Regions from separate parts of the Kitasatospora sp. NPDC127116 genome, predicted to be linked through region 2. Evidence: riboswitches for the same ligand, from Rfam matches in the RefSeq annotation. Region 2 holds a riboswitch; each other region holds the start of a gene.
The links. Region 2 has a riboswitch for cyclic di-AMP ahead of ACFVHV_RS04980 (transglycosylase family protein). Riboswitches for the same ligand answer to the same signal wherever they lie in the genome.
Positions count from the first base shown of each region.

Region 1: linked by a shared signal. The riboswitch ahead of ACFVHV_RS29290 (M23 family metallopeptidase) and the one ahead of ACFVHV_RS04980 (transglycosylase family protein) in region 2 are both predicted to bind cyclic di-AMP.
Region 3: linked by a shared signal. The riboswitch ahead of ACFVHV_RS36825 (transglycosylase family protein) and the one ahead of ACFVHV_RS04980 (transglycosylase family protein) in region 2 are both predicted to bind cyclic di-AMP.
Region 4: linked by a shared signal. The riboswitch ahead of ACFVHV_RS23875 (NlpC/P60 family protein) and the one ahead of ACFVHV_RS04980 (transglycosylase family protein) in region 2 are both predicted to bind cyclic di-AMP.

Region 1 covers NZ_JBHXTL010000087.1:17,318-21,934, forward strand. The annotation lists gene ACFVHV_RS29285 (hypothetical protein) at 1-615, shown strand, start outside; gene ACFVHV_RS29290 (M23 family metallopeptidase) at 739-1,587, opposite strand; cyclic di-AMP (ydaO/yuaA leader) riboswitch at 1,600-1,758, opposite strand; gene ACFVHV_RS29295 (YiaA/YiaB family inner membrane protein) at 1,968-2,258, shown strand; gene ACFVHV_RS29300 (alpha/beta fold hydrolase) at 2,400-3,227, shown strand; gene ACFVHV_RS29305 (WHG domain-containing protein) at 3,308-3,874, shown strand; gene ACFVHV_RS29310 (SpoIIE family protein phosphatase) at 4,000-4,617, shown strand, end outside.
Region 2 covers NZ_JBHXTL010000007.1:123,270-127,886, forward strand. The annotation lists gene ACFVHV_RS04975 (hypothetical protein) at 89-289, opposite strand; gene ACFVHV_RS04980 (transglycosylase family protein) at 611-2,017, opposite strand; cyclic di-AMP (ydaO/yuaA leader) riboswitch at 2,004-2,174, opposite strand; gene ACFVHV_RS04985 (hypothetical protein) at 2,628-3,587, opposite strand; gene ACFVHV_RS04990 (DUF397 domain-containing protein) at 4,148-4,411, shown strand.
Region 3 covers NZ_JBHXTL010000142.1:12,478-17,094, reverse strand. The annotation lists gene eno (phosphopyruvate hydratase) at 1-1,169, opposite strand, end outside; gene ACFVHV_RS36825 (transglycosylase family protein) at 1,483-2,400, opposite strand; cyclic di-AMP (ydaO/yuaA leader) riboswitch at 2,406-2,574, opposite strand; gene ACFVHV_RS36820 (cytochrome P450) at 2,796-4,184, opposite strand; gene ACFVHV_RS36815 (SDR family NAD(P)-dependent oxidoreductase) at 4,485-4,617, shown strand, end outside.
Region 4 covers NZ_JBHXTL010000062.1:35,708-40,324, forward strand. The annotation lists gene ACFVHV_RS23865 (NYN domain-containing protein) at 1-725, shown strand, start outside; gene ACFVHV_RS23870 (NlpC/P60 family protein) at 924-1,961, shown strand; cyclic di-AMP (ydaO/yuaA leader) riboswitch at 2,300-2,453, shown strand; gene ACFVHV_RS23875 (NlpC/P60 family protein) at 2,464-3,600, shown strand; gene ACFVHV_RS23880 (NlpC/P60 family protein) at 3,840-4,617, shown strand, end outside.

The DNA of each region.
Region 1 (4,617 bases), on a different contig from region 2:
CGGCTGCTGATCGACCACCAGCGGGCGGCCCGGCGGCTGAACGCCAAGCGCCAGGAGCGGCTGCACGAGGAGGCCGAGTGGCAGGGCGAGGTCGCGGCCGGGCTGCTGCGCCGCGCCGACCTGGTGACCTGGCCCCGGCTGTACGCGGTGCTGCTGCACGCGTACGGGGTGGACGTCACGGACGGGGCGGCGGTGCGGGACTGGCTGGCCGGCTTCGCGGAGCTCGCGGAGGAGGACCGGCTGGCCGCGTACGAGGCGCTGGTGCCGGCCGGCTGGCTGGACGAGCCGGACGAACAGGGCTGGGGCCCGGGCCGGGTGCTGTCGGTCGGCATGGCCACCGACGGCGCCCGGCGGCTGCTGGAGCAGGGCCTGATGCGGCGCAGCTACCGCAACCTGGCCGAGCTGACCGCGCAGGGGCGGCCGATGCCGGACGAACTGGCCGGGGACTTCGGGCAGTTCGAGGAGGCGGCGGTCGACGCGGCGCTCGACCTGTTCGGCGGGTGGACGGTGCCGGGACTGCCCCGGCTGCTGGTGACGGAGTTCCCGGAGCTGGCGCCGGAGCCGGGCCAGGAGGAGATCGAGGCGTACCTGGCGCAGCTGCCCGCCGAGGAGTGAGACCTCGCACGAAGGCCCCGGCCCGGAGCGGCTGCTCCGGGCCGGGGCCTTCTCGCGTGCGCGTCGGGTTCTCTCGCGCGGGTGCGCGGACCTCTCGCGGGTGCGTCGGGTTTCTCGCGCGGGTCAGGGGTTGAGGCCGCGCTGCTGGAGCCAGGGCTCCGGGTCGACCGGGGCGCCGCCGCCGGGGCGGACCTCCATGTGCAGGTGCGGCCCGGTGACGTTGCCGGTCGCGCCGACCTTGCCGATCTGCTGGCCGGGGGCGACCTTGCCGGAGCCCTTGGTGATCGAGGAGAGGTGGCAGTACCAGATCTCGGTGCCGTCGGGCAGGGTCTCGACGATCCGGTAGCCGTACGAGCCGGCCCAGCCGGCCGAGGTGATGGTGCCCTGGCCGAGCGCGTAGACCGGGGTGCCGGTGTCGGCGGCGAAGTCCAGGCCGGTGTGCAGGTTGGCCCAGTAGCGGGCGCTCTGGCCGTAGTGGGCGGAGAGCCGGTAGTCCTTCACCGGGAGGGTGAGGGCGGCGGCCTTGACCCGCTCGGCCTCCTCGGCGGCGCGCTTGGCCTCGGCCTCCTTGGCGACGGCCTTGGCCTCCGCCTCCTGCGCGGCCTGGAGCCGGGCGGTCTCCTCGGCGGCGGTGCGCTGGCTGTCGGCCTGGTGCTGGATGCGGGCGGCGAGCGCGAGGCCGGGGTCGGCGGAGAGGGCGACCGGGGTCTCGTCCGGGGCCTCGACGGCGGGGGCGGCGGCCGGGGTCGCCGAGGCGAAGCCGGTGGCGCCCAGGGTGGCGGCGACGGCGGTGACGCCGAGCAGTGGGGAGGCTCCGCGGGTCTGACGCGGCATCCGGTGGCGGTTGGTCTCGACCTCCGCGGGGAAGTCCTCCGGGCCGAAGGCCTCGGGGCCGTCCGTGCCGGGGTGGTCGAGGAGCTGGGTACCGGCTGCGAAGCCGGCCGGGTGTGCCGGGGTGTGCGTCGACGCCACGGAGGCGCGCTCCTTTCCTTCCTTCGCGCCTACCGGGTTAGCTGACGGGTTCGGAGCAGGAAGGTCTCCTACGGCTGGGCCGGAGCCCCGCCGATTCACCCCAAGGAACATGGTTCCCCGGCTCCCTGACCTGCCCGGAGGCGGGTCGGCGGGATTAGGCGACGGCGCACGGTGCCGTCTGGGTACGGCGTTGACAACCGCGCTGCGTTATCAAACGTTAATCCTAGGAGGCTCTGATTCCAAGCCATCCGTTCGGAGCAGCCTAGGGCAAAGTGATCGGACGTCAACGAACGACACCGGCGAACACCCCCCTCGCGCACGGCCCCATCTGAGTACTCCTACTCATGTGCGCCCCGGCCGGGCGGCCACATCCTGGCGCCATGAGCACATCGATGCAGACCCGCACCACGGCCGCGTACCACATCCAGGCCGTCCTCTCCTTCGCCCTGTCGGGCGTCGCCCTCGCCGTCGGGATCGCCTACCTGCCGGTCGGCGGATGGACCAGGGCCTTCCTCGGGATCGGCCTCCTCTACACCGTCACCTCGGCGTTCACCCTGGCGAAGGTGATCCGGGACCGGCAGGAGTCCAACGAGATGGTCACCCGGGTGGACCAGGCCAGGCTGGAGAAGCTGCTCAGCGAGCACGACCCGTTCAAGGTGGAGGGAGTCTGATCGCCCCTTCCTCTCTCCACCCGCTCCTCCCGCTCCACCCCTCACCCGGCCGTTCGCTTGACGGCTAAGGCTATTAGCCTTAGCTTTATGGCTATCGGCCCGCACGCCGATGTCCCGCACCGGCGGCCCGAGGAGGACCCCATGAACGGCACCATCACCCCGAGCACCCAGTACCTGACCGTTCCCGGCGGCCGGATCGCCTTCGACGACACCCGGCAGGGCGACGGCACCCCCGTCGTCCTGCTCCCGGGCATGCTCGACAGCCGGGCCGCCTACCGGCACCTGCGCCCGCTGCTCGTCGCCGCCGGCCACCGCGTCGTCACCGTGGACCTGCGGGGCTTCGGCGAGTCCTCCGTCGAGTGGGACGACTACGGCCCGGCCGCGATCGCCGGCGACGTCCTCGCCCTGCTCGACCACCTCGGCATCGAGCGCGCCGTCCTCGCCGGGAACTCCTACACCGGGGCGACCGTCGTCAGGGCCGCCGGGGACGCGCCCGAGCGGGTCGCCGGGATCGTCCTGCTCAACGCCTTCGTCGAGAACCCGCCGCCGGGCGCCCTGCTGCGCGGCGTCATGGGCCTGATGGGCGCCGCCCTCGTCCACTGGCCGGCCTCCTGGGGCTTCTACCTGCGCCGGATGGCCTTCCCGGGCGCCAAGCCCGCCGACTTCGACGCGTACGTGGACGGACTGGTCGCCGCGCTGCGCACCCCGGGGCGCAAGACCGCCACCCGCGGGTACGTCCACGGCGACTCGGCGCCGGTCGGCTGGACGGCCGCGGTGCGGTGCCCGGCGCTGGTGGTCATGGGCAGCAAGGACCCCGACTTCCCGAAGCCGGAGCTCGTCGCCGACCGGCAGGCCGCCGCGCTCGGCGCGCGCAAGGTGATGATCGAGGGGTCCGGGCACTACCCGATGGCCGACAACCCGGCGGCCACCGCCGACGCCCTGCTGCCGTTCCTCGCCGAGCTCGGCTGAGCCCCGCCCGGCCCCGCCGCCCGTTCCTGCCCGACCCCGCCCGATCCACCCGACGTCATCCGTACGGAGAGCCCGAACCCATGCCCCGCGTAGGACTGACCCCCGACCAGGTCGTCGACCACGCCCTCGCCCTCATCGACGAGCAGGGCGCCGAGGCCCTCACGCTGGCCTCCGTCGCCGCCCGGGCCGGGGTCGCCACCCCCTCGCTGTACAAGCACGTCAGCGGCGGCCTCGCCGAACTGCGGCTGCTGATCGCCGTACGGGTCACCGGGGACCTGGCCGACCGGCTGGCCGAGGCGGCCGTCGGGCGCAGCGGGGACGACGCCGTCGCCGCCGTGCTGCGTGCCTACCACGCGTACGCCACCGCGCACCCGCACCGCTACAACGCCCTCCCCCAGGCCCCGCAGCCCGACGACGACCTGGCCCGCGCGGGCGCCCGGCTCGTCGGCGTGATCATCGCCGTCCTGCGGGAGTACGGCCTCGAAGGTTCCGAGGCGATCCACGCCGCCCGCACCGTCCGCTCCCTCGCCCACGGCTTCGCCTCCCTCACCACCGCCGGCGGCTTCCGGCTGGCCGAGGACCTCGCCACCACCCACGACCGCCTCATCGCCACCCTCACCACCGGCCTCCGCGCCTGGCCCGCGTAGGAGGCCGGCGCGGACGGCCACCTCTCCGGTGCCGGTGCCGGTGCCGGTGCCGGTGCGACGGCCCGGTCCCCGTTCACCTCTTGAGGAACCATTCACCGCTTGGGGAAATGGGGTATTAAGGGTCAGTGCCCCTGGAGCCCGCCGACAGTCCGACCGCGCGCAGTGCGATGCGCTGCGTGCGCCTGCTGCTCGGCTGCACCAGCGCCGCCGAGCTGCTCGGCACCGTACTGGCCGAGGGCCCGAGCTGGATCACCGGCGAGGGGTCCGCGCTGTACCTGCTGGACTCCGCCGGGATGCTCCGGCTGACCGCCTCGCACGGGCTGCCGGACTGGGCGCACGAGCGCTACGGCGTGGTCGATCCGGCCGGGGAGCTGCCCGCCGCGATGGCCCTGCGGCTGCGGCGCCCGTACCTGCTCAGCCCCGAGCACACCAGCGTCGACTACCCGAACGCGAACGCCGGACTGGGCACCGGGATGGTCGCCGTGATCGCCCTGCCGATGGTCGTGGACGAGCGGCCGATCGGGGTGCTCGCCCTCGCGCTGGCCCACCGGGGCACCGTCCCGCGCCGCGACCTGGACGTCCTGGAGACCGTCGCCGAGGCCTGCGCCCACCGGCTCTCGCACCTGCTGGACCATGCCGACGCCCATCTGCCGCACGGCACCCGCGCACCCTACGGCGTCCGGTTGCCCGAGGGTCCGCGGGCGGCGGACGGCCGCCCGGCCGGGCCGGCCCACCCGCTGCTG
Region 2 (4,617 bases):
CGGCCGACGGAAGGGCCCCGGAGGGCGGTTGCTCCCCGGGGCCCTTCGGCGTGCGTGCGTGCGGTCGGCCGCCCGGGCCGTCGGGCGGTCAGCCCTCCTGGGCGGTGGGGCGGTCGACGGTCGGTCGGTGCCCGTCGGCCGCCTCGCCGGTACGGGTCTCGGTACGGCGGCCGCGGGCCAGGTAGTCGCGCAGGACCAGTTCGACGGCGTCCTGCGGGTTCTTGGTGCCGGAGAGCAACATCGCGTCGATCGCGAGGTTCGCGTCGAGGGTGACGGTGACCTGGGCCATGTGACTCCTCCTCGGGTGCAGAGCAGCAGCATGCCCGTTGGGGCGGGGATTCACCACGGGGATTCGTCGTGGGGATTCAGCAGGGGCTTCGCCATGGGGATTCGCCGTGGGGATTCAGCACGGGGATTCACCGCGGGGATTTGCCACGAGGTACGGCCGGAGGCATGCCGGAACCCCCGGGGAGGAGCGACCAGACTCTCCCCGGGGGCGTGGGCGGTCGACGATCGGACGACAGCTGACAGATGATGAAATCTGTTATCTGTTATCTGTTATCTGTCAGCTGTTATCCGTCGTCCGCCGTCCGTCGGCTGTTCGCCGTTCTCAGACCCGGCCGGCGAAGTCCGGGGCCCAGTTGGCGATGCTCTGCTCGCGGACGCCCGAGCTCGGGTTGGCGGCCTCGACGTACTTGCCGTTGCCGACGTAGATCGCGACGTGGTAGACGCCGGAGTCCTTGCCGTTGTTGGACCAGAACAGCAGGTCGCCCGGCTGGAGGCTGTCCAGCGAGACGTGGGTGCTGGCGGCGGCCTGGTCGGCGGCGACGCGCGGGACGGAGACGCCCGCGGCGCGCAGCGCGGCCTGGGTCAGGCCGGAGCAGTCCCAGCCACCGTTGCCGGTGCCGCCGTAGACGTACGCCTGACCGACCTTCGACTCGGCGAAGGAGACCGCGGCGGCCATGCTGCCGGTGGCGGCCGGAGTCTGGGTCTGGGTCTGGGTCTGGGCCGGAGCCTGGGTCTGCGGAGCGGGCTTGGCGGCCGGCTTGGTGGACGGCTTGGCGGCCGGGGTCTGGGCCTGCGCGGTCGGCTGGGCGTTCACGGCACCGCCGTTCGCGGACTGGCCGGACTTCTGCGAGCGGTCGAACCAGGTGAAGTCCGAGCCGGACTTGCCGGTGGCGGACTGGCCGGCCTGGGCCTGGCCGTTGCCGCCGAAGGACAGCTGCTGGCCCGGGTAGATGCTGTCCGGACCCTCGGTCAGGGTGCCGCGGTTGAGCTCGTACAGCCGCTGCCAGCCGCCCTGCACCTTGTGCTGGTCGGCGATCGCGGACAGCCAGTCGCCCTCGACCACGGTGTAGTCGCCGTTCTGGGCCTGCTGCTGGCGCTTCTGGACCCAGTCGCTCCGGTTTCCGGAGGCGGTGGAGTCGGTGCTGGCCTGCGTGCCGTCCTGGGCGGGCGCGGCGGGCGCGGCGGGCGCGGCGGGCTTGGCGGCCGGGGCCTGGGTCTGCGGAGCGGGCTTGGCGGCCGGGGCGGCCGGCTTGGCGCTCTGCGCGGGCTGCGCGGGCTTGGCGGTGGTCGAGCCGGCGGTGGAGCCCGCCGAGGTGTCGACGGCGGCCGCGGCGCCGCCCTTGGTGAGGCCGGCCTGGACTGAGCACACCGGCCAGGCGCCGGGGCCCTGCGAGGCGAGGACCTTCTCGGCGACGGCGATCTGCTGGTCCTTGGTGGCCAGGTCGGCGCGCGCCGCGAAGGCGGTGCCGCCGAAGGCGGACCAGGTACTGGAGGTGAACTGGAGGCCGCCGTAGAAGCCGTTGCCGGTGTTGATGCTCCAGTTGCCGCCGCTCTCGCACTGGGCGACCTTGTCCCAGGTGGCGACGGTGGCGGCGGAGGCGGTGCCGGAGGCGATGCAGGGGACGGTGAGGCCGACGCCCGCGACGCCGAGGGCGGCGATCACGCGACGGGTGCGGCTGGACAGACGAGTGCCGTTGGTGGGCAGCATGAAGACGTGGTCCTCTCCCACGCCTGCGAGGTGAGCTGTCGGATTCGGGCTGGAGTTGCCCGGCCGCGCTGTGGGCGCGGCTTCACCCCTAGCCCTGGACCGTTCCGGAGATCGGTCCGGGGCGACTTACCTGTGGGTCCCCCGCTCCTGCCGTGGTGCGATTTCGCGCTGCCAGGACATCCGACGGCAGGACTCGGCGTCGCGGATGAACCGGGTTCGTGTGGTCACGAACGGGGAGCACGTTAATCAGACTTAAGTTCAAACTGCAAATGACTGTGATGCGCATCACGGTTTAGTGGGAACTGCCAAAATTGCCGCTCTACATGATCGTAAATGATCGTTTTCAAGCAACCCTGCTGTGGAAGCCCACAACTGGCAGCGCTTCAGAAGTGGTGTGACGGCACGTCGAATCGCGGGTCGGAGCGCCCCGGCGGATGCCGCGGCGGCTGTGGTGCGAGTGCCCGCGACCGCGTTTCCTATTTCCTTTCAAAAAGGCCAGAACGGACATTCCACTTCGCCGCCGTCCGACTTCCGCGCGGGACGGCCACGGGCGGGCGGAGCAAAACCGAAGGGCCCGGAACGCATGCCGTTCCGGGCCCTTCGGTGCGCGCGAACCGGCGCGCGACGTCGACTACCGCCCTGCGGACCCCTGGGAGGCCGCGTGGGCGCCGCGGACGCCCTCCAGGGCCCCCTCGGCCTCGGCGGCGGCCGCCGCCTCCGCCTCGGCCCGTGCCAGGTCCTCCGGGGACGGCGCGGGCAGCGCCGCCAGGTAGGTGGAGGCGATCAGCTGGCCGACCGACGGGTACGAGCCCAGCGGTGCGGCCGACGGGCAGCCGGTCTCCTCGGCGGCGGTGGCGAGCAGCTCGGAGTCCGCCTCCGGGCCGATCACCAGCGGGGCCAGCGCCGGGCGCTGCGAGCCGGTGTCCCTGAGGTGGTTGACGGCCGCGGCCACCGAGCCGGGCACGTCGAGCGCGGCGGCGACGACCGGCACGGCCAGTCGGGCGGCCAGCAGCACGCCGGTGATGCCGGCCGCCGCGGCCGCGTCCTCGCCGCCGACGGTGGTCAGCACCACGCCGTCCGCGGCGGTCGCGATGGCGAACAGCCGGGCGCGGTCGGCCCGGGCCAGCCCGGCCTCGGACAGCCGGACGTGCACGGCCTCGGCCAGCAGCGGGTGCGGGCCCAGCGGGTCGGTGACGGGCGCGCCGTACTCGGCGGCGAGCGCGTGAAGCTCGGTCAGGAAGGTGTGCGGGCCGGGCACCAGCGGGACCAGGACGGGCGTCGGCAGCCCGGCCTCGGCCGCCATGGCCAGCAGCTCGGCCACGGTGCGGTCCTCGCCGCCCGCGCCCTCGCCGCCGTTGCCCGGCAGGTAGCCGACCGCGGTCCGGACGCCGTTCTGCTCGGTGCGGACGATCGAGAGCAACTCCTCGACGACCGAGCGGGACTCGGGCCCGGCGGTCGCGGGCACGGCGAGCACCAGGGCCGGGGCGCCGGCCGGGATCTCGGGGCGCTCGGGACGACGGTGGCGCCCCCGCGCACGGGAGCCTGGAGTACGGACGGGCAGTGGCGCGCCCGGGATGGCTGCGGTGCTCATGCCGGAGATCGTAGGACATCTGCCCGTCCGGCTTGCAGTCGGCTGCCGCGTGGGTTTCACGCGGTCGCGGTCCGGAGCCCGGTGCGTCTCCGGCGCCGGTCCGGGCACTTTGCCTACAATCCGGACATTCCGCTCCCAATCCCCGCGCGACCGCCGGTGGTTGCCTCGACGCGACCCGAGGGGGCCGGCGTTGCACCTGGGGCGCGTGAGATGTCTCACAGCATGAGGATGGTTTGACGGAGGGTCACGGGGGTGCGACTCCCGGCATTCGAAGATCAACATTCAGCGGGGAGGCGCTCACGGCCGGTTATCGCGCGCCCGACGATTCATCGGCTATGTCCGTTTACGTACCGTCAGGAGAAGGGTCCGTGAAGAGTTCGCGGCTGCGGACAAAAGGCCACGTGCACCTGCAACGTCCCGTGCTGATGCACGTGCACTGCGGCTATCATCGCGTCAAGTGAGGCGTTGTGCCGGACCGGTACGGGGCCGGTCCGTTCGTTTCGACGGTGCCGGGGGCGCCGCGCTGGACGACAACTCCGGAAGCTCTTCGGGAGATTTCTATGCACGACTCGCAGGACACGCACGGCTCGTACGACACCTACAACGGGATGGCCGCCGCCGATCTCCAGGGGGTGGTCTGGCAGAAGAGCCGGCACAGCAACTCCCAGGGCAACTGCGTCGAGTTCGCGGCCCTGCCCGGCGGCGATGTGGCGATGCGCAACTCGCGGTTCCCGGACGGCCCGGCCCTCATCTACACCCGGGCCGAGATCGCCGCCCTGCTGCTGGGGGCCAAGGACGGGGAGTTCGACCACCTGGCGGTCTGACCGACCGCCGTGCTCCATCATCGGGGGGCCGTCGTGGGTGCCGACACCACGACGGCCTTTGTCTTTGTCTCTTCCGGGGGCCTCTTCGCCGGCGGTCTCCGCTTCGGGCGCGTCCGCTCCGGAGGTGTCCGCACTGGACCGGAAGTCCTCGGCGGGGCCGGGTGGAAGGGCCCGGGGTGCGGTCCTCCCGGGGCTTCCGTCGACCG
Region 3 (4,617 bases), on a different contig from region 2:
GGGGCACCGGTCTTGATCTGGCCGCAGTTGGTGGCGACGGCCAGGTCGGCGATGGTGACGTCCTCGGTCTCGCCGGAGCGGTGCGACATCATGCAGCGGTAGCCGTTGCGCTGGGCCAGCTCGACGGCGTCCAGGGTCTCGGTCAGCGAGCCGATCTGGTTCACCTTCACCAGCAGCGCGTTGGCGGTGCCGGTCTCGATGCCGCGGGCCAGGCGGGCCGGGTTGGTGACGAACAGGTCGTCGCCGACCAGCTGGACCTTGTCGCCCAGCTTGTCGGTCATGGCCTTCCAGCCGTCCCAGTCGGACTCGTCCAGCGGGTCCTCGATGGAGACCAGCGGGTAGGCGGCGACCAGCTCGGCGTAGTACTCGATGAGCTCGGCGGCGGTGAGGTCCTTGCCCTCGAACTGGTAGGCGCCGTCCTCGTAGAACTCGGAGGAGGCGACGTCCAGGGCCAGCGCGACGTCACGGCCGGGCACGTAGCCGGCCTTCTCGATGGCCTCGACGATGAGGTCCAGGGCCTCGCGGTTGGAGTCCAGGTTCGGGGCGAAGCCGCCCTCGTCGCCCAGGCCGGTGGACAGGCCGCGCTCCTTCAGCACGCCCTTGAGCGTGTGGTAGACCTCGACGCCCCAGCGGACGGCCTCGGAGAAGGACTCCGCGCCGATCGGGGCGATCATGAACTCCTGGATGTCGACGTTGGAGTCCGCGTGCGACCCGCCGTTGAGGATGTTCATCATCGGGACCGGCAGGACGTGCGCGTTCGGGCCGCCCAGGTAGCGGAACAGCGGCAGGTCGCTGGCCTCGGAGGCGGCGTGCGCGACGGCCAGTGAGACGCCCAGGATGGCGTTGGCGCCGAGCGAGGACTTGTCCGGGGTGGCGTCCAGGTCCAGCATGGCCTGGTCGATCAGGCGCTGCTCGGTGGCGTCGTAGCCGACCAGCTCCGGGCCGATCTGCTCGATGACGGCCAGGACGGCCTTCTCGACGCCCTTGCCGAAGTAGCGGTTCTTGTCACCGTCACGCAGCTCCAGCGCCTCGAAGGCACCGGTGGAAGCACCCGACGGGACAGCGGCACGACCCGTGCTGCCGTCGTCGAGGCCGACCTCGACCTCGACCGTGGGGTTGCCGCGGGAGTCGAGGATCTCACGGGCTACGACGACATCGATGGACGGCACGAGGCATCTCCTTGCGGAAGCAGGGTCCGGTCTGACGGTGGTGCTGTCAGCAGGACGATTGCGGAGTCGTTACGACCAGAGCCTAACCGCCCGGGCTCCCGGGGCCACGTCCGCCTCGGTCCCGTCTCAGCGTGTGGCCCCACTACCCACCGGTAGTTCACCTGCTTGTCCCAGCTTGTCCCACCGGAGCGGGCGAATGCGGACGAAGGGGACCGGTAGGACCGGTCCCCTTCGGACGGCGGGGTGAGGCGGCGTCGGCACCGGGCGCGGCGGGCGGGCCGGCGGCGGGCGGGCCGGCGTCGAGCGGGCCGGCTCAGCCGAGGTGCAGCACCTGGCCGGGCATGATCAGGTTCGGGTCGCCGCCGACCGTGCCGTGGTTCTGCTCGTACAGCGCGTGCCAGCCTCCGGACACGCCCTGGGCGGCGGCGATGGTCGACAGGGTGTCACCGGCGCGGACGGTGTAGTCGTGGCCGGTGGCCTGCGGGGCCGACTGCGCGGCCTGCGGGGCGTACTGCGGCTGGGCGGCGGCCTGGCCGGCGTAGTGCTGGTAGACGCTCTGGTGGCTGGTCCAGTACCAGGCGCCGTTGCTCTGGTACCAGTACACCTTGGCGTCGGCGTCCCAGCCGGCCTTGCCGGAGAAGCCCGGGGTCTGCGGCTGCGCCTGCTGCTGCGGGGCGGCCTGCTGGACCGGCTGCGCGGCGGGCTTCGAGGCCTGCTTCGGGGCCTGCTTCTGGGCGGCGGGCTGCTGCGCGACCGGCTTCTCGGCCGGCTTGGCGGCGGGCTTCGGGGTCTGCTGTTTGGGGGCGGACTGCGGCTTGGCGTCCGAGGAGGTGTCGACCGCGGCCGGGGCGCCGCCCTTGGTCAGACCGGCCTTCTGGGAGCAGACCGGCCAGGCACCCGGGCCCTGCGAGGCCAGCACCTTCTCGGCGACCGAGATCTGCTGGGCCTTGCTGGCCTGGTTGGCCTGCGGCGCGTAGGCGGTGCCGCCGTACGCCTTCCAGGTGCTGGAGGTGAACTGGAGGCCGCCGTAGAAGCCGTTGCCGGTGTTGATGCTCCAGTTGCCACCGGCCTCGCACTGGGCGACGGCGTCCCAGGTGGAGGCGGGGGCGGCGGAGGCACCGGTGGCGGTGAGGAGCGGCATCGCGAGTCCGACGCCGGCCACACCGGCGACGGCGATGGCCTTCTCGGCCTGGGTGCGACGACGGTGACGGCCAGTTCCAACGAACAGCATGAAGAGGTCCCTCTCCGCACGCCTGCGAGGTGAGCTGTCGGGTTCGGACCGGGAGGTGGCCCGGCCGCCGTATGCGGAAACGATTCCGCTCGGGCGGCTTCACCCCAAGCCGTGGGGAGACGGCAACAAACCTGGTTCCCCCGCCCCTGCCCAGGGTTCTGGTCGGTTTCCCGTGACGCGGCGGGCAGGACTCGGCGTTCCGCGTACGAGGTCCGCAGCTGCGAACTCCAGGGAGAGTAGACAGATCATCAGACCAATCACAAGCTCATATCGTCGATATCACACAATAATTACGGCGCGTGTTCGATCGCCTACCAACGGCGGTGTTATGTCCGGATTGATGGGTGTTCACACCCCCGCCGGCAGGTGGTTCGCGACGTCCCGTCAGGGCGATCTCAGCACGTCGGAGGCGTGGCGGGAGCGTGCGGAGAGGCCTGCGGAGAGGCCTGCGAAGGAGCGTGCGGAGGGGTCTGCGGAGAGGCGTGCGGGGAACGGCTCTCCGGACTGAATTCCACCGGGAGTTCGCGCAGCCCACGCATGATCAGACCACCGCGCCACCGCAGGTCGTCCGCGTTTTCCGCGAGCCGGAGATCGGGCAGCCGGGAAAGCAGCGTGGTCAGCGCGGCACGACCCTCCAAGCGGGCGAGCGGAGCGCCGATGCAGTAGTGGATGCCGTGCCCGAAGCCCAGGTGGGGGTTGTCCGTCCGGGCCAGGTCCAGGGTGTTCTCGGCCGCGAACCGGGCCGGGTCGCGGTCCGCCGCGGCGAGCACCACCAGCACCGGGTCGCCGACCGGAATGTCCACCCCGCCGATGGTCAGCGGACGGGTCGCGAACCGCCAGGTCGCCATCTCCACCGGCCCGTCGTAGCGCAGGAGTTCCTCGATCCCGGTCTCCAGGAGCGCGCTCTCCCCGCGGGCCACCGACTCCTGCAGCAACCGGCGCTGCTCCGGATTGCGCAGCAGGGCGTACGTGCCGTTGCCGATCAGGTTCACGGTGGTCTCGAAACCCGCGAACAGGAGGATGAAGGCCATCGCCGCGGCCTCGTTCTCGGTCAGGTGCTCACCGTGGTCACTGGCCCGGATCAGGCCCGAGATCAGGTCGTCCCCGAGGTCCGCTCGCTTGCGGTGGATCAGCTCCAGCAGGTACGCCCGCATCCGCTTCACCGCCCGCCCCACGCCGCCGCGCTGGCCGCCGCCGTGGCCCGGCTTCGTGTGGCGCACCATCATCCCGGCCCAGTCCCGGAAGTCGTCCTGGTCCTCGGCCGGCACGCCCAGCAGGTCGCAGATCGCGTAGATGGGGAGCGGGAAGGCGAACTCGTGGATCAGGTCCGCCGAACCGCGCTGCGCGAAGCCGTCGATCAGCCGGTCGGTGAGCTGCTGCACCCGCGGCTCGAACTCCGCCACCCGGCGCGGGGTGAACGCCTTCGACACCAGCCGGCGCAGCCGGGTGTGGTCCGGCGGGTCGATGTTCAGCAGGTGGGTCATCAGGTCCGCCTGCCGCTCCCCCGGGATGCCCACCCGGCCGGTGCGGTGCGCCTGCTCGCTGTGGTGCGCCGGGTTCTTCGACAGCCGGCTGTCCGCGAGCGCCTGCCGGGCGTCCGCGTACCGGGTCACCAGCCAGGCCTCCACCCCGCTCGGCAGCGTGGTGCGGTGCACCGGGGCGTGCTCGCGCAGCCAGGCGTAGGCGGGGTACGGGTCGGAGGCGAACTCCCAGGTGAACAGCTGCGGGGCGGTGGCGTCGGACGGCGTGGCGGCGGGCCGGGCGGAGTCGGGCTGAGCTGGCATGGACCGACCGTATCCGGTGCGACGGGCACGCCCCGCTCCGGCGGGCCGCCGCTCCTCCCGCCGACGGTCCGCGGCCGTCCTGCCGATGTTCCGTGGACGGCCCATGGACGGTTCATGGACGGCCCGTTGACTGTCCGCGGACGGTCAATGGACAGCTCTTGGCCGACTCTTGGCCGCGGTGCGGGCGTGAGCCTGGTCACCTGCGGGGTAATCCCTGTTGCGGAGGGTCAGGACGTGCCTACGATCCTCCGCAGTACGCGTGGGCGCCGGTGCGGTGTCGTCCACAGGGAGGAGCAGGCCATGCGGGTCAGCGGGTCAGTCGTCGTCATCGCGGTCCTCGACGGCGGTTCGGGCGCGGGACTCGCCCGCCGGTTCGCCGCCGCCGGCGCCTCCGGAATGCTCATCGCCGACCAGTACGCCGGCATCGCCGAGG
Region 4 (4,617 bases), on a different contig from region 2:
AGCTGGAAGCGCTGAAGGCGCAGTCCGCGGCCGAGCGCGGTGCGGCCGAGACCGAGGCGCGCAGGCTCAGGCACCGGGTCTCGGAGCTGGAGAACGCGGTCGAGCAGGGCCGCCGGTCGGCCCGTGAGGGGCGCAGCGTCGAGGACATGCGGCTGCGGCTGCTGCTGGACACCGTGCTGCAGTCGGCCCAGGGGCTCCAGCGGGAGCTGGCGCTGCCGGTCTCCCAGATCCGCCCGGCGGACCTGGTGGAGGCGGTGGTGCCGGGGGCGGCCTCGCCCCACGACGTGGCCCGGCGCGGGCTGGCCGAGGACGATCCGGCGCTGCTGGACCAGCTGCTGGCGATCCCCCAGGTGCACCTGGTGGTGGACGGCTACAACGTGACCAAGACCGGTTATCCGACGCTGCCGCTGGAGCAGCAGCGGATCCGGCTGCTGGGCGGGCTGGCGATGCTGGCGCAGCGCACCCAGGCGGAGGTCACCTGCGTGTTCGACGGGCAGGACCTGGACGTCCCGGTGATCATGGCGCCGCCGCGCGGGGTCCGGGTGCGGTTCAGCCGGACCGGGGAGACGGCCGACGAGCTGATCCGCCGTCTGGTGCGGGCCGAGCCGCAGGGCCGTCCGGTGGTGGTGGTGTCCACCGACCGGGAGGTCGCGGACGGCGTGCGGAAGGCGGGCGCGCGCCCCGTGGCCTCGGTGCTGCTGCTGAACCGGCTGGCGCGCCCCTGACCCCGAGCGGCCGTGCGATGCCTGGTCAGGAGTGGTTCCGGGATGGTGTGCGGGTCCCGTGTCGTCAGTGTGCGGACCGGAGTTCACACCTTCGGGGGAGTGGCAAAACGGATAGATCTTCACTAGGGTCTGGCGTCAAACCTATTTTCCGGAATCTCATCCCATCAGGTGAGTCCGTTGGAAGAAGGAGCAGGACCCTTGGCCTCCCACCGCCGTCCCAAGCAGCCGAGCCGCGCGCGGATCTCCGTGCTCACCGCTGCTGCTGCGACCGCGGTCGCCCTCTCCGCCCAGGTGGCCGCGCACGCCGCGCCGCAGCCGAACAAAACGGACGTCAAGGCGCAGATCGACCAGCTCCAGGAGGAGCAGGAGCAGGCGGCGGAGAAGTACAACGGCGCCAAGGAGCGGGCCGACCAGCTGCGCAAGCAGGCCGACCAGCTGCAGGACCAGGTGGCCCGCAGCCAGGAGCAGATGACCCAGCTCCAGGGCGGCCTCGCCGAGGTGGCGGGCGAGCAGTACCGCACCGGCGGCATCGACCCGTCCGTCCAGCTGATGCTCACCTCCGACCCGTCCGGCTACCTGGAGAAGGCCTCCACCGTCCAGCAGGCCAGCAGCAGCCAGGCCGAGGCGCTCAAGGGGCTGCTGGACCAGCAGCGCCGGCTGGACCAGGAGAAGGTCGAGGCCTCCGCCGTGCTCGCCTCGCTGGACACCACCACCAAGGACCTGAACCAGGCCAAGGCGGACGTCAACACCAAGCTGAAGGCCGCCCAGGACCTGCTGAACTCGCTGAGCGCCACCGACCGCGCCGCGCTGAAGGCCCAGCAGGCACAGGACGACCGCGCCTCGCGCGGCAGCGACCGGGTCGACCTCAGCAGCCTGCCGCCGGCCAGCGGCTACGCGGCCGTGGCGATGGCCAAGGCGATGAGCAAGCAGGGCTCGCCGTACGTGTGGGGCGCCACCGGCTCGACCACCTTCGACTGCTCGGGCCTGATGGTCTGGGCGTACGGGCAGGCGGGCGTCTCGCTGCCGCGCACCTCGCAGGAGCAGGGCCACTACGGCACCCGGGTGCCCTCGCTGGACCAGGCCCAGCCGGGCGACCTGGTGGTCTACGGCAACGACATGCACCACGTCGGGATGTACATCGGCAACGGCATGGTGGTCCACGCGCCGCACACCGGTGACGTGGTGAAGGTGATGAAGGCCGACGCGATGTCGATCAACACCATCCGCCGGGTCTGACGGCCCGACACGCCCGCGGGGCCCTTCCGGGGGCTGTGAAAAGCGCCACCCCTCGTTCGGGGGTGGCGTTCGGCTTTCCGTCCCTTCGCGACCACATGCTGAGAACTGATCAGCCATCTGTGTGCCAGTGGTCACCATCGGTCATTTTCACAGAAGAACTTGGGAAATCTTTGGTCTTTTTTCTGACAAGGATTTGAACCGATCACGGTTCAGTTACTAGGGTCGTGCCCTGAACCACCGCACTGTCGATCGCCCAGCCAGGGTGGCGGCGGTGGTTACCGTCGAGTTCGTGAGGCAGCGGGGCAGGTCGAAGCGACTGCCCGACAGGGGAGCCCAGTGTTTTGGGGGCGCTGCGGAGCGGAGCCGGGGAACCACGTTCCTCCGGGGTGAATCGACGCCAGGTCGGCCGATGGAACGGCCGTGAGGCGTCGTAGGGCATGCTTCCGGCCCGAACCCGTCAGCTCACCCGGTAGGCGGACGTAGGAAGAAGGAGTCCGCCTTCGTGGCGTCCCATCGTCGTCCCAAGCCCGCAGGCCGCGCCCGGGTCTCGATCCTGACCGGTGTCGCCGCGGCAGCCGTCGTCCTCTCCGCGCAAGGCGCCCACGCCGACCCGCAGCCGACCAAGGAACAGGTCAAGGGGCAGGTCGACCAGCTCAACGAGCAGGCCGAGATCGCGACCGAGAACTACAACGCGGCCCAGGCCAAGCAGCAGGAGCTGGAGAAGCAGGTCTCCGGCATGCAGGACCAGGTGGCCCGTCAGCAGGCCCAGGTCACCGAGCTCCAGGGCGGCCTGGCCGAGATCGCCGGCGAGCAGTACCGCAACGGGGGCATATCCCCGACCGTCCAGCTGATGTTCTCCTCCAGCCCGGACACCTTCCTCAGCCAGGCCGACGCGCTGAACCAGGCCGGCAGCACCCAGAAGGGTCAGCTGAAGGAGCTCCAGGAGCAGCAGCGCAAGCTCGACCAGGACCGCAACGAGGCCCAGGGCAAGCTCGCCGAGCTGGAGTCGACCACCCAGCAGCTGAAGGCCTCCAAGGAGGAGGTCCAGGGCAAGCTGAAGGCGGCCCAGGACCTGCTCAACACGCTGACCGAGCAGGAGCGCCAGGCGCTGCGCCAGGCCGAGGAGAAGGCCGCGGCCGACGCCAAGGCCAAGGCCGACGCCGCCCAGGCCCAGCAGCAGCAGGCCGACCGCGCCTCCCGCGACAACAGCCGCGGCGACCTCGCGACCGGCTCGACCGCCTCGGCCGGCTCGACCGCCTCCTCCCCGGTGAAGGTGGCCCCGGGCAGCTCGCGCGGTGCCGCCGCGCTCTCGGCCGCCGCCTCCAAGATCGGCAGCCCGTACGTCTGGGGCGCCACCGGCCCGGGCTCCTTCGACTGCTCCGGTCTGATGGTCTGGGCGTTCAACCAGGCGGGCGTGTCGCTGCCGCGCACCTCGCAGGCGCAGGCCTCGGCCGGCACCCGGATCGGCTCGGACATCTCCCAGGCCCAGCCCGGCGACCTGCTGATCTTCTACACCGACGCCCACCACGTCGGCATCTACGCGGGCAACGGCCAGGTGCTGCACGCGCCCAAGCCGGGCGCGTCGGTGCGCTACGAGGCCGTCACCAACATGCCGCTGGCCTCCATCGTGCGGGTCTGATCACCGCTCGGACGCTTCCAGGCCCGGCCTCCCCCAGGGGAGGCCGGGCCTGCGGTTTTTCCTGCGGCTTTTCCCGAGGGCCGATCAAATGTCCGACAACAGCCTGAATATTCGGGTTGGCAGGGGTTTGGACTCGCTTGCCCTGACTCGCTAACGTCTGCCACCGGACTCCCGCTCGACGGCCGCCCGTCCCGGTGCGGCGGCGGGAGCCGCGCCGCAGGATTGGAGCCGCTGCCGCCATGCCCGTGCACCGCCGTTCCCAACTGCTCGCCCGGGCGCTGGTGCTGACCGCGGCCGCCGCCACCGCCCTGGGTGTGGCTGCCGGAGGCAGCGCCCAGGCCGCCCCCGGCAGCCCCGACCCGGGCGACCGCCAGGACGTCAAGACGCAGGTGGAACAGCTGTACGACGAGGCCGAGCAGGCGTCCGAGAAGGCCAACGCGGCGCAGGAGGCCCAGCGGCGGCTCCAGGGCGAGACCACGATCCTCCAGGGCGAGATCGCCGTGGCCCAGGACCAGCTCAACGGGCTGCGGGGCGACCTCGCGACGGTGGCCGGGGCCGAGTACCGCGGCGGCGGGATGACCCAGACCGCCCAGCTCATCCTCTCGCCCGACCCGGAGGGCTACCTGTCCCGCGCCCGCGCCCTGGGCCAGGCCGCCGCGCGCCAGCAGGAGACCCTGCACGAGCTGGTCGCCCGGCAGCGCCGGCTCGACCAGCGCCGGACCGAGGCGGCCGGCAAGCTCGACGAGCTGGACCGGACCCGCCGCTCGCTCGCCGACAGCAAGCAGCAGATCCAGCAGCGGCTGGCCAGGGCGCAGAAGCTGCTGAACGGTCTGGGCGCCGCCGAGCGGGCCCGGCTGACGGTCCAGGACGCCCGGGACGCCGAGCAGCGCGCCACCCGGGGCACCGACCGGCTGGACCTCGGCACCGCCCCGCCCGCCTCCGAGCGCGGGGCCGCCGCGCTGGCCGCCGCGGTGCGGATGATCGGCTCCCCGTACGTCTACGGGGCCACCGGCCCGA